Regions from separate parts of the Pseudomonas sp. MBLB4136 genome, predicted to be linked through region 1. Evidence: predicted binding sites of a transcription regulator. Region 1 holds the regulator's gene; the other holds the start of a gene.
What was found. The regulator sigma-54, encoded in region 1, starts transcription at its own class of promoters, with help from an activator protein. The targets are predictions, from matches to a motif close to ANTGGCATNNANNTTGCTNT.

Region 1 (4,316 bases):
CGCGAATTCTGCGAGCTGATCATGCGCGCCCAGGGCAGCCTCGAGGCCGCCCAGGCCGCCTACCTCTAGAGCCCATTATGCTGCGTAAACTGCTGACACCCGTTCTGTTCACCCTCGCCGCCGCCCTGCTCGCGGCGGTCGGTTACTGGAACATCAACCCCAACAGCTTCTCGGACAGACCGGCAGCGGTGGGCACGGAGAACGCCATCGACTTCTATGTGGTCAATGCCAGCACCGTGCAGTACCAGGCCGACGGCAAGCTGCACTACGAGATGACCGCCAGCAAGCTGGAACACGTCAAGGCCAGCGACATCACGCTTCTGACCGAGCCGAACATGCAGCTGTACCGCGGCAGCGAATACCCGTGGAAGATCCGCGGCGCACGCGGCGAAGTGGCGCCCGAAGGCAAGGAAGTCGAACTGATCGACAAGGTGCGCGTCGAGCGCACCGACGCCAAGGGCCGCCCCACCATCCTCACCACCAGCCGCCTGACGCTGTTCCCGGAGAAGGAATATGCGCAGACCCAGCAAGCCGTTAGAATCGACGCGGCCAATGGGGTGACCACGGCACAAGGAATGAAAGCGTACTTGAATGACGGCAGGATGCTCCTGCTGTCCAACGTAAGAGGCCAGCATGAGGTTCGTTAAAACCCTCCCCCTTCTGCTCAGTTTGAGCGCCGCGCTCGGAAGCGCCTGCGCCTGGGCGCTGCCATCCGACCGTGATCAGCCCATTCGCGTGCAAGCCGACAGCGCCGAACTGGACGACCGGCAAGGCGTGGCCGTCTATCGCGGCGACGTCATCATCACCCAGGGCACCCTGAAGATCACCGGCGACACGGTGACCATCACCCAGAATGCCCAGGGCGACATCGAGATCTTCACCTCGGTCGGCAAGCCCGCCTATTACGAGCAGAAGCCGGCCGCCGACAAGCAGGTCGTCAAGGCCTACGGCCTGACCATCCAGTACTTCGCCGCCAGCGAGCGCATCGTGCTGATCGACCAGGCCAAGGTGATCCAGGAAGGCAACACCTTCGAAGGCGAGAAGATCGTCTATGACACCCGTCGGCAGATCGTCAACGCCGGTCGCGCCACCGGCACCAAGGTGTCCACGCCGCGCCCACGCATCGACATGGTGATCCAGCCGAAGAACAAACCAGCCGACCAGCAGGCGCAGTAGCGATGGCCACTCTGAAAGCCCAACACCTGGCCAAGAGCTACAAAGGTCGCCAGGTCGTCCGCGACGTCAGCCTGAGCATCGACAGCGGGCAGATCGTCGGCCTGCTCGGCCCCAACGGTGCCGGCAAGACCACCTGCTTCTACATGATCGTAGGCCTGGTGCGTGCCGATCAGGGCCGCGTGCTGATCGACGACCACGACGTCAGCCATCAACCCATGCATGGCCGTGCGCGCGCCGGCATCGGCTACCTGCCCCAGGAGGCCTCGATCTTCCGCAAACTCAGCGTGGCCGACAACATCATGGCCGTCCTCGAGACGCGCAAGGACCTGGATCGCGGGGCACGCCGGGATGAGCTGGAGAACCTGCTGCAGGAGTTCCACATCAGCCACATCCGCGACAACCTCGGCATGAGCCTGTCCGGCGGCGAACGGCGGCGCGTGGAGATTGCCCGGGCGCTGGCCACCGCCCCGAAATTCATTCTGCTCGACGAACCCTTCGCCGGGGTCGACCCGATCTCGGTCGGCGACATCAAGCAGATCATCCATCACCTCAAGGCCAAGGGGATCGGCGTACTGATCACCGATCACAACGTCCGCGAGACCCTGGACATCTGCGAGACGGCCTACATCGTCAGCGATGGCCAGCTGATCGCCGAAGGCGATGCCGCCGCCATTCTGGCCAACCAAATGGTCAAAGAGGTTTACCTGGGCCACGAATTCCGTCTCTAGCGGCGGCTTTTCTCCACCGCACTGCAGCTAATGCTAGGCAAAACACTCGGAAGCGGGCATATAATTTGCTTCCTTGCGGCGCTTCGGCGCCCTGTAGTGGATTGCGCACAGACGCCGGTATAAAAGGTCTGCAATGAAACCATCGCTAGTCCTGAAGATGGGCCAGCAGCTGACGATGACCCCGCAGCTGCAACAGGCCATTCGCCTACTTCAACTGTCCACCCTGGATCTGCAACAGGAGATCCAGGAGGCCTTGGAGTCCAACCCGATGCTCGAGCGCCAGGAAGACGGCGACGACTTCGACAACTCCGATCCCCTGGCCGATGGCGCCGACAACCCCTCCCCTGCCAGCAAGCAGGAAGAGCCCTACCAGGAAACCAGCTACCAGGAAACGTCGCAGACGGTGGACAACCTGGAGGACGGCGAATGGAACGAGCGCATCCCCAACGAGCTGCCGGTCGACACCGCCTGGGAAGACGTCTATCAGACCAGCGCCAGCAGCCTGCCGAGCAATGACGACGACGAGTGGGACTTCACCACCCGCACCTCCAGCGGCGAGAGCCTGCAGAGCCACCTGCTCTGGCAGCTCAATCTGGCGCCGATGTCCGACAAGGACCGACTGATCGCCGTCACCCTGATCGACTGCATCAACGAACAGGGCTACCTGGAAGAGAGCCTGGAGGAAGTGGTCGAGGCCTTCGACCCGGAGCTGGACATCGAGCTCGACGAGGTCGAGGCGGTGCTACACCGCATCCAGCAGTTCGAGCCCGCCGGCATAGCCGCCCGCGACCTGCGCGAATGTTTGCTGCTGCAGCTGCGCCAGTTGCCGCCCAAGTCACCCTGGCTGGCCGAAGCCCAACGCCTGGCCGGCGACTACCTCGACCTGCTCGGCAGCCGCGACTACAGCCAGCTGATGCGACGCATGAAACTCAAGGAAGACGAGCTGCGCCAGGTCATCGAGCTGATCCAGAGCCTCAATCCGCGTCCCGGCTCGCAGATCCAGTCCGGCGAGCCGGAGTACGTGGTGCCGGACGTCATCGTGCGCAAGCACAACGAACGCTGGCTGGTCGAGCTCAACCAGGAAGCCATGCCCCGCCTGCGGGTCAATCCGCAGTACGCCGGCTTCGTCAAACGTGCCGACTCCAGCGCCGACAACACCTTCATGCGCAATCAGCTGCAGGAGGCGCGCTGGTTCATCAAGAGCCTGCAGAGCCGCAACGAAACCCTGATGAAGGTCGCCACCCAGATCGTCGAGCACCAACGCGGCTTCCTCGACTACGGCGACGAGGCGATGAAGCCACTGGTGCTGCACGACATTGCCGAAGCGGTCGGCATGCATGAATCGACCATCTCGCGGGTCACCACGCAGAAATTCATGCACACCCCGCGCGGCATCTACGAGCTGAAGTATTTCTTCTCCAGCCACGTCAGCACCGCCGAGGGCGGCGAGTGCTCGTCGACGGCGATCCGCGCGATCATCAAGAAACTGGTGGCCGCGGAAAATGCAAAAAAGCCGTTGAGTGACAGCAAGATCGCTGGTTTACTGGAGGCACAGGGCATTCAAGTGGCCCGCCGCACGGTCGCCAAATACCGTGAATCCCTCGGTATAGCGCCCTCCAGTGAGCGCAAGCGGTTGATGTAAGGCGGCACTCAACGGAAGACAGGTCAACACACAACGCAGCACAGCTCGCAATACTCCCTGCAGCGACCAGAGCGGTCGCGCCGGATAGCGACATGCCGGGTTCGGTGGGTCCGAGTCTTCCACGCCAAGGTGTTCCCGCGGCAGGCAGCACTGCCTGTCTCTTACACACGGCAACAAGGAGAAAGCGGTATGCAAGTCAACATCAGTGGACATCAGCTGGATGTGACCGACGCCCTACGCGACTACATCGACGAGAAACTCAATCGATTGGAGCGCCACTTCGACAAGATCACCAATGTGCAGGTCACCATGGAGGTCGAAAAGCTCAAGCAGAAGATCGAAGCGACCCTGCACATAGCCGGCGGCGAAGTGGTCGCCAACGCCGAACATGACGACATGTACGCAGCGATCGACCTGCTCACCGACAAACTCGACCGACAACTCATCAAGCACAAGGAAAAGCAGCTCGAACGCCAGCAGGGCGCCATGGCCCGCTGACCTCGCTCACCTCCCATGATCCGACTTGAAAACATCCTGACCCCCGGCCGTTCCCTGGTGAACGTGCCGGGCGGCAGTAAGAAACGCGTACTCGAACAGATTGCCAACCTGGTGGCGCGCGAGCTGCCCGACCTGGCCGGGCAGGACATCTTCGAGAGCCTGATCGCCCGCGAAAAACTCGGCTCCACCGGATTCGGCAACGGCATCGCCATTCCGCACTGCCGCCTGGCGGGCTGCAATGCGCCGATCAGCGCCCTGCTGCGCCTGGATGC
Region 2 (4,316 bases), 630 kb from region 1:
GCAAGGTTGCCGCGGTTGCTGCCTGGGGGCTGTAGCCAAGCGCGAGCATTGCAGGTAGAACTGCCAGCAGGTGGCGGGTCTTGACCATAGCGTGCCGAAATATCGTCGTTTTTGCGTTCATGCTGAGTAAAAAGCAAGGCTCGTGCCGCCTGCTACGCTGAGCACAATGTTCGCTTCTCAAACCAAAGGAGTTTGGGCATGGCCGGTGTATTGGATTCGGTAAACCAGCGAACTCAACTGGTGGGACAGAATCGTCTGGAACTGCTGTTGTTTCGCCTCAATGGCAGTCAGCTGTATGGGATCAACGTGTTCAAGGTGAAGGAGGTGCTGCAGTGCCCCAAACTCACCATCATGCCCAAGTCCAGCCCGGTGGTTCGCGGGGTGGCCAGCATTCGTGGCGGTACCATCCCGATTCTCGATCTGTCCATGGCGACCGGCAAGGCGCCACTGCGGAGCCTGGACAATAGCTTCGTCATCATCACCGAGTACAACACCAAGGTTCAGGGTTTTCTGGTGCACTCGGTGGAGCGCATCGTCAACATGAACTGGGAGGGTATCCATCCGCCACCCAAGGGCACTGGACGCGACCACTACCTCACCGCGGTGACCCACCTGGATCAGCAGCTGGTCGAGATCATCGACGTGGAGAAGATTCTCGCCGAAGTGGCGCCCACATCAGAGGTCATCTCCGAAGGGGTGCTGGATAATCAGGTGCAGGCCAAGGCGATGACCAAGCGGGTGCTGACCTGCGACGACTCCTCGGTGGCGCGCAAGCAGGTGTCGCGCTGCCTGCAGACCGTCGGGGTCGAGGTGGTGGCGCTCAACGATGGCCGCCAGGCCCTGGACTATCTGAAGGCGATGGTCGAGGAGGGCAAGAATCCGGCAGACGAGTTTCTGATGTTGATCTCCGACATCGAGATGCCGGAAATGGACGGGTATACGCTGACGGCAGAGATTCGTGCGGATCCGCGCATGCAGAAACTGCACATCATCCTGCATACTTCGCTCTCTGGCGTTTTCAACCAGGCCATGGTGAAGAAGGTGGGGGCCGATGACTTTTTGGCCAAGTTCCGTCCGGATGACCTGGCCTCGCGGGTGGTTGAGCGCATCAATTCGGTAGATGGGAGCTGAAAGCGTGGCTTTCGGCGCAACACTATGATCGGCGAGGCCTCGCGAGTGTCTTCAGGTAATTTGGATTTCGAGCAATTCCGGGTCTTCCTGGAAAAAGCCTGCGGCATCGTGCTGGGCAGCAACAAGCAGTACCTGGTTTCCAGTCGGTTGAACAAACTGATGGAGCAGCACGCGATCAAGAGCCTGGGCGAGCTGGTGCAGCGCATGCAGAACCAGCCGCGCAGTGGCCTGCGCGAGCAGGTGGTGGATGCCATGACCACCAATGAAACCCTGTGGTTTCGCGATACCTATCCGTTCGAAGTGCTGAAGAACCGGGTGCTGCCCGAGCTGATCAAGGCCAGCCCCGGGCAGCGCCTGCGGATCTGGTCGGCGGCCTGCTCCTCCGGCCAGGAGCCGTACTCCTTGTCGATGAGCATCGACGAGTTCGAGAAGACCAATATCGGTCAGCTCAAGGCTGGGGTGCAGATCGTCGCCACCGACCTATCTCCGTCGATGTTGGCCAACTGCAAATCCGGCGAGTACGACAGCTTGGCGATGGGGCGTGGATTGTCCCAGGAGCGCCTGCAGCGCTACTTCGACCCCAAGGAGCCGGGGCGCTGGGTGGTCAAGCCGGCGATCAAGAGTCGCGTGGAGTTTCGCCCGCTGAATCTGCTGGACAGTTATGCCAGTCTCGGCAAGTTCGACGTGGTGTTCTGTCGCAACGTGCTGATCTACTTCTCGGCCGAAGTGAAGAAAGACATCCTCACCCGTATCCATGCGATGTTGAAGCCCGGCGGATACCTGTTTCTCGGCGCCTCCGAGGCGCTCAACGGCTTGCCGGAGCGTTACCAGATGGTGCAGTGCAGCCCAGGCATCATCTACAAGGTGAAGTAGGTCGCCAGACCGACAGTACTCGACTCGAGCAGAACGGGAGGCCAGTGGCCTCCCGTTTTCGTTTTCGCCGGCGGCAAGGGGCAGGCCGATTTGCCGCTTGGCTTGCCAGTAGGCGGAAATGCCTTGCCGCCCAGGCCGTTGAAGTTGCCATGTCGATGTTTAAGTCATTGAAAAATAAGCAGTAAGTAAACTGGCACACACCTTGCTGTATGTCTTGCACGGAAAGCAGGCAGGCCTAACGGCAGGGGTTCCCGATCATGAGCATCAGTTTCGACCGCGCACTTGGCATCCATGAACAGGCACTGGGCTTTCGCGGCCAGCGTGCCGAGGTGCTGGCCAATAACATGGCCAACGCCGACACGCCCAACTACAAGGCGCGTGACCTGGACTTCGCCTCGGTACTCGCCGCCCAGAGCGCCAAGATCCAGCGTGGCGCGGTCGGCCTGCAGCGCACCGATAGCCGGCATATCGCCGCCGAGGGTATTGCCGTCGGCCAGGCCGAGTTGGCCTACCGCACGCCGTTCCAGGCGTCGATCGATCAGAACACCGTCGACCTTCAGGTCGAGCAGGCCAGCTACGCGGAGAACGCGGTGAGCTTCCAGGCCAGCTTCACCTTCCTCAACAGCAAGTTCAAAGGGCTGGTCAGCGCCCTGCGCGGCGACTAAAGGAGTCCGATGCCATGTCACTCGCCAGTGTCTTCAATATCGCCGGAACCGGCATGAGCGCCCAGAGCACTCGTCTGAACACCATTTCCAGCAATATCGCCAACGCCGAGACGGTGTCCTCGAGCATCGAGCAGACCTATCGGGCCCGTCATCCGGTGTTCGCCACCATGTTCCAGCAGTCGCTCAATGGCGACCGGGGTTCGCTGTTCGCCGATCAGGATCAGGCCGGCAGCGGGGTGCAGGTGCTGGGTATCGTCGAGGATCAGAGCGAGCTGACGCCGCGCTACGAGCCGACCCACCCGGCCGCCGATGAAAACGGCTATGTGTACTACCCCAATGTCAACGTGGTCGAGGAAATGGCCGACATGATCTCGGCCAGTCGCGCATTCCAGACCAACGTGGAAATGATGAACACCGCCAAGCAAATGATGCAGCGCGTCCTGACCCTGGGTCAGTGAGCCACTAGCGAGGAATAAAGGATGAGCAGTGTCAGTGGTGTCAGTTCCGCACTCGATCAGTATCAGATCAAGCAGGACGTCAGCGAGAAGAAGGAGCTCGGCAAGAACGAGTTCCTCAAGTTGCTGGTGACGCAGTTGAACAACCAGAACCCGCTTGAGCCCCAGAGCAACGGCGAGTTCATCGCCCAGCTGGCGCAGTTCAGTACGGTCGAAGGGGTAGAGAAGCTCAACAGCAGCATGAGCTCGCTGCTGTCCGGCTACCAGTCGTCCCAGGCGCTGCAGGCCTCCTCCCTGGTGGGGCGCAAGGTCATAGTGCCGACCGACCGGGCATTGGTCGATACCAGCCAGAGCTTCAAGGCCAGCCTGGAGTTGCCGACCAGCAGCAGCAACGTCTACGTCAACGTGTATGACAAGTCGGGCGCGGCGGTGAGCCGGATCAATCTGGGCGAGCAGCAGGCCGGCAATGTCAGCTTCATCTGGGACGGCAAGGATGCCAGCGGCAATCTGTTGCCGCCCGGCAATTATCGATTCGAGGCGCAAGCCAGCTACAACGGCGAGAGCAAGGGGCTTTACACCATGCTGCCGGCCAACGTCGACAGCGTCACCCTGGGTGGCAGCGAGTTGACACTCAACCTGGCGGGGCTCGGCAGCGTGCCGCTGTCCCAGGTGCAGGTCATCGGTCAGTAGTTCACAGATTTTTACTGCCGGGGTTCCGGCGAGGAGATTCCCATGTCGTTCAATGTCGGTCTGAGTGCCCTGCGTGCAGCGACCAATGACCTCAATGTCACGGGCAACAACATTGCCAACGCCGGTACGGTTGGCTTCAAGCAGTCGCGTGTCGAGTTCGGCGACCTGTATGCCGCCTCGGTGCAGGGCACGGGCAGCAACCAGCAGGGCGCGGGGGTACAACTCAGCAACGTGGCGCAGCTGTTCAACCAAGGCAACATCAACTACACCCAGAACGCCCTGGACCTGGCGATCAACGGCAACGGATTCTTCCGCACCAGCAACAACGGCGAGGTCAGCTACACCCGGGCCGGCTATTTCGGCGTCGATCGCGAAGGTTTCATGGTGAACAACTTCGGCCATCGTTTGCAGGGTTATGCGGTCAACGCCAACAACAACCTGCAAAATGGCGTGATCAGCGATCTGCGTATCCAGACCGGCGGACAGGCGCCGCAGGCCTCAG

Region 2: flgB (flagellar basal body rod protein FlgB) is a predicted target of sigma-54. The motif match lies at 2,194-2,213, and genes of this name have one in related genera.

The regions. Positions count from the first base shown of each region.
Region 1 is NZ_CP196713.1:3,734,534-3,738,849, forward strand. It holds gene ACSX1D_RS17000 (KdsC family phosphatase) at 1-69, shown strand, start outside; gene lptC (LPS export ABC transporter periplasmic protein LptC) at 78-647, shown strand; gene lptA (lipopolysaccharide transport periplasmic protein LptA) at 634-1,176, shown strand; gene lptB (LPS export ABC transporter ATP-binding protein) at 1,179-1,904, shown strand; gene ACSX1D_RS17020 (RNA polymerase factor sigma-54) at 2,038-3,546, shown strand; gene hpf (ribosome hibernation-promoting factor, HPF/YfiA family) at 3,736-4,044, shown strand; gene ptsN (PTS IIA-like nitrogen regulatory protein PtsN) at 4,060-4,316, shown strand, end outside.
Region 2 is NZ_CP196713.1:3,109,133-3,113,448, reverse strand. It holds gene flgA (flagellar basal body P-ring formation chaperone FlgA) at 1-121, opposite strand, end outside; gene ACSX1D_RS14010 (chemotaxis protein CheV) at 199-1,131, shown strand; gene cheR (protein-glutamate O-methyltransferase CheR) at 1,177-2,004, shown strand; gene flgB (flagellar basal body rod protein FlgB) at 2,262-2,669, shown strand; gene flgC (flagellar basal body rod protein FlgC) at 2,684-3,127, shown strand; gene flgD (flagellar hook assembly protein FlgD) at 3,149-3,814, shown strand; gene flgE (flagellar hook protein FlgE) at 3,857-4,316, shown strand, end outside.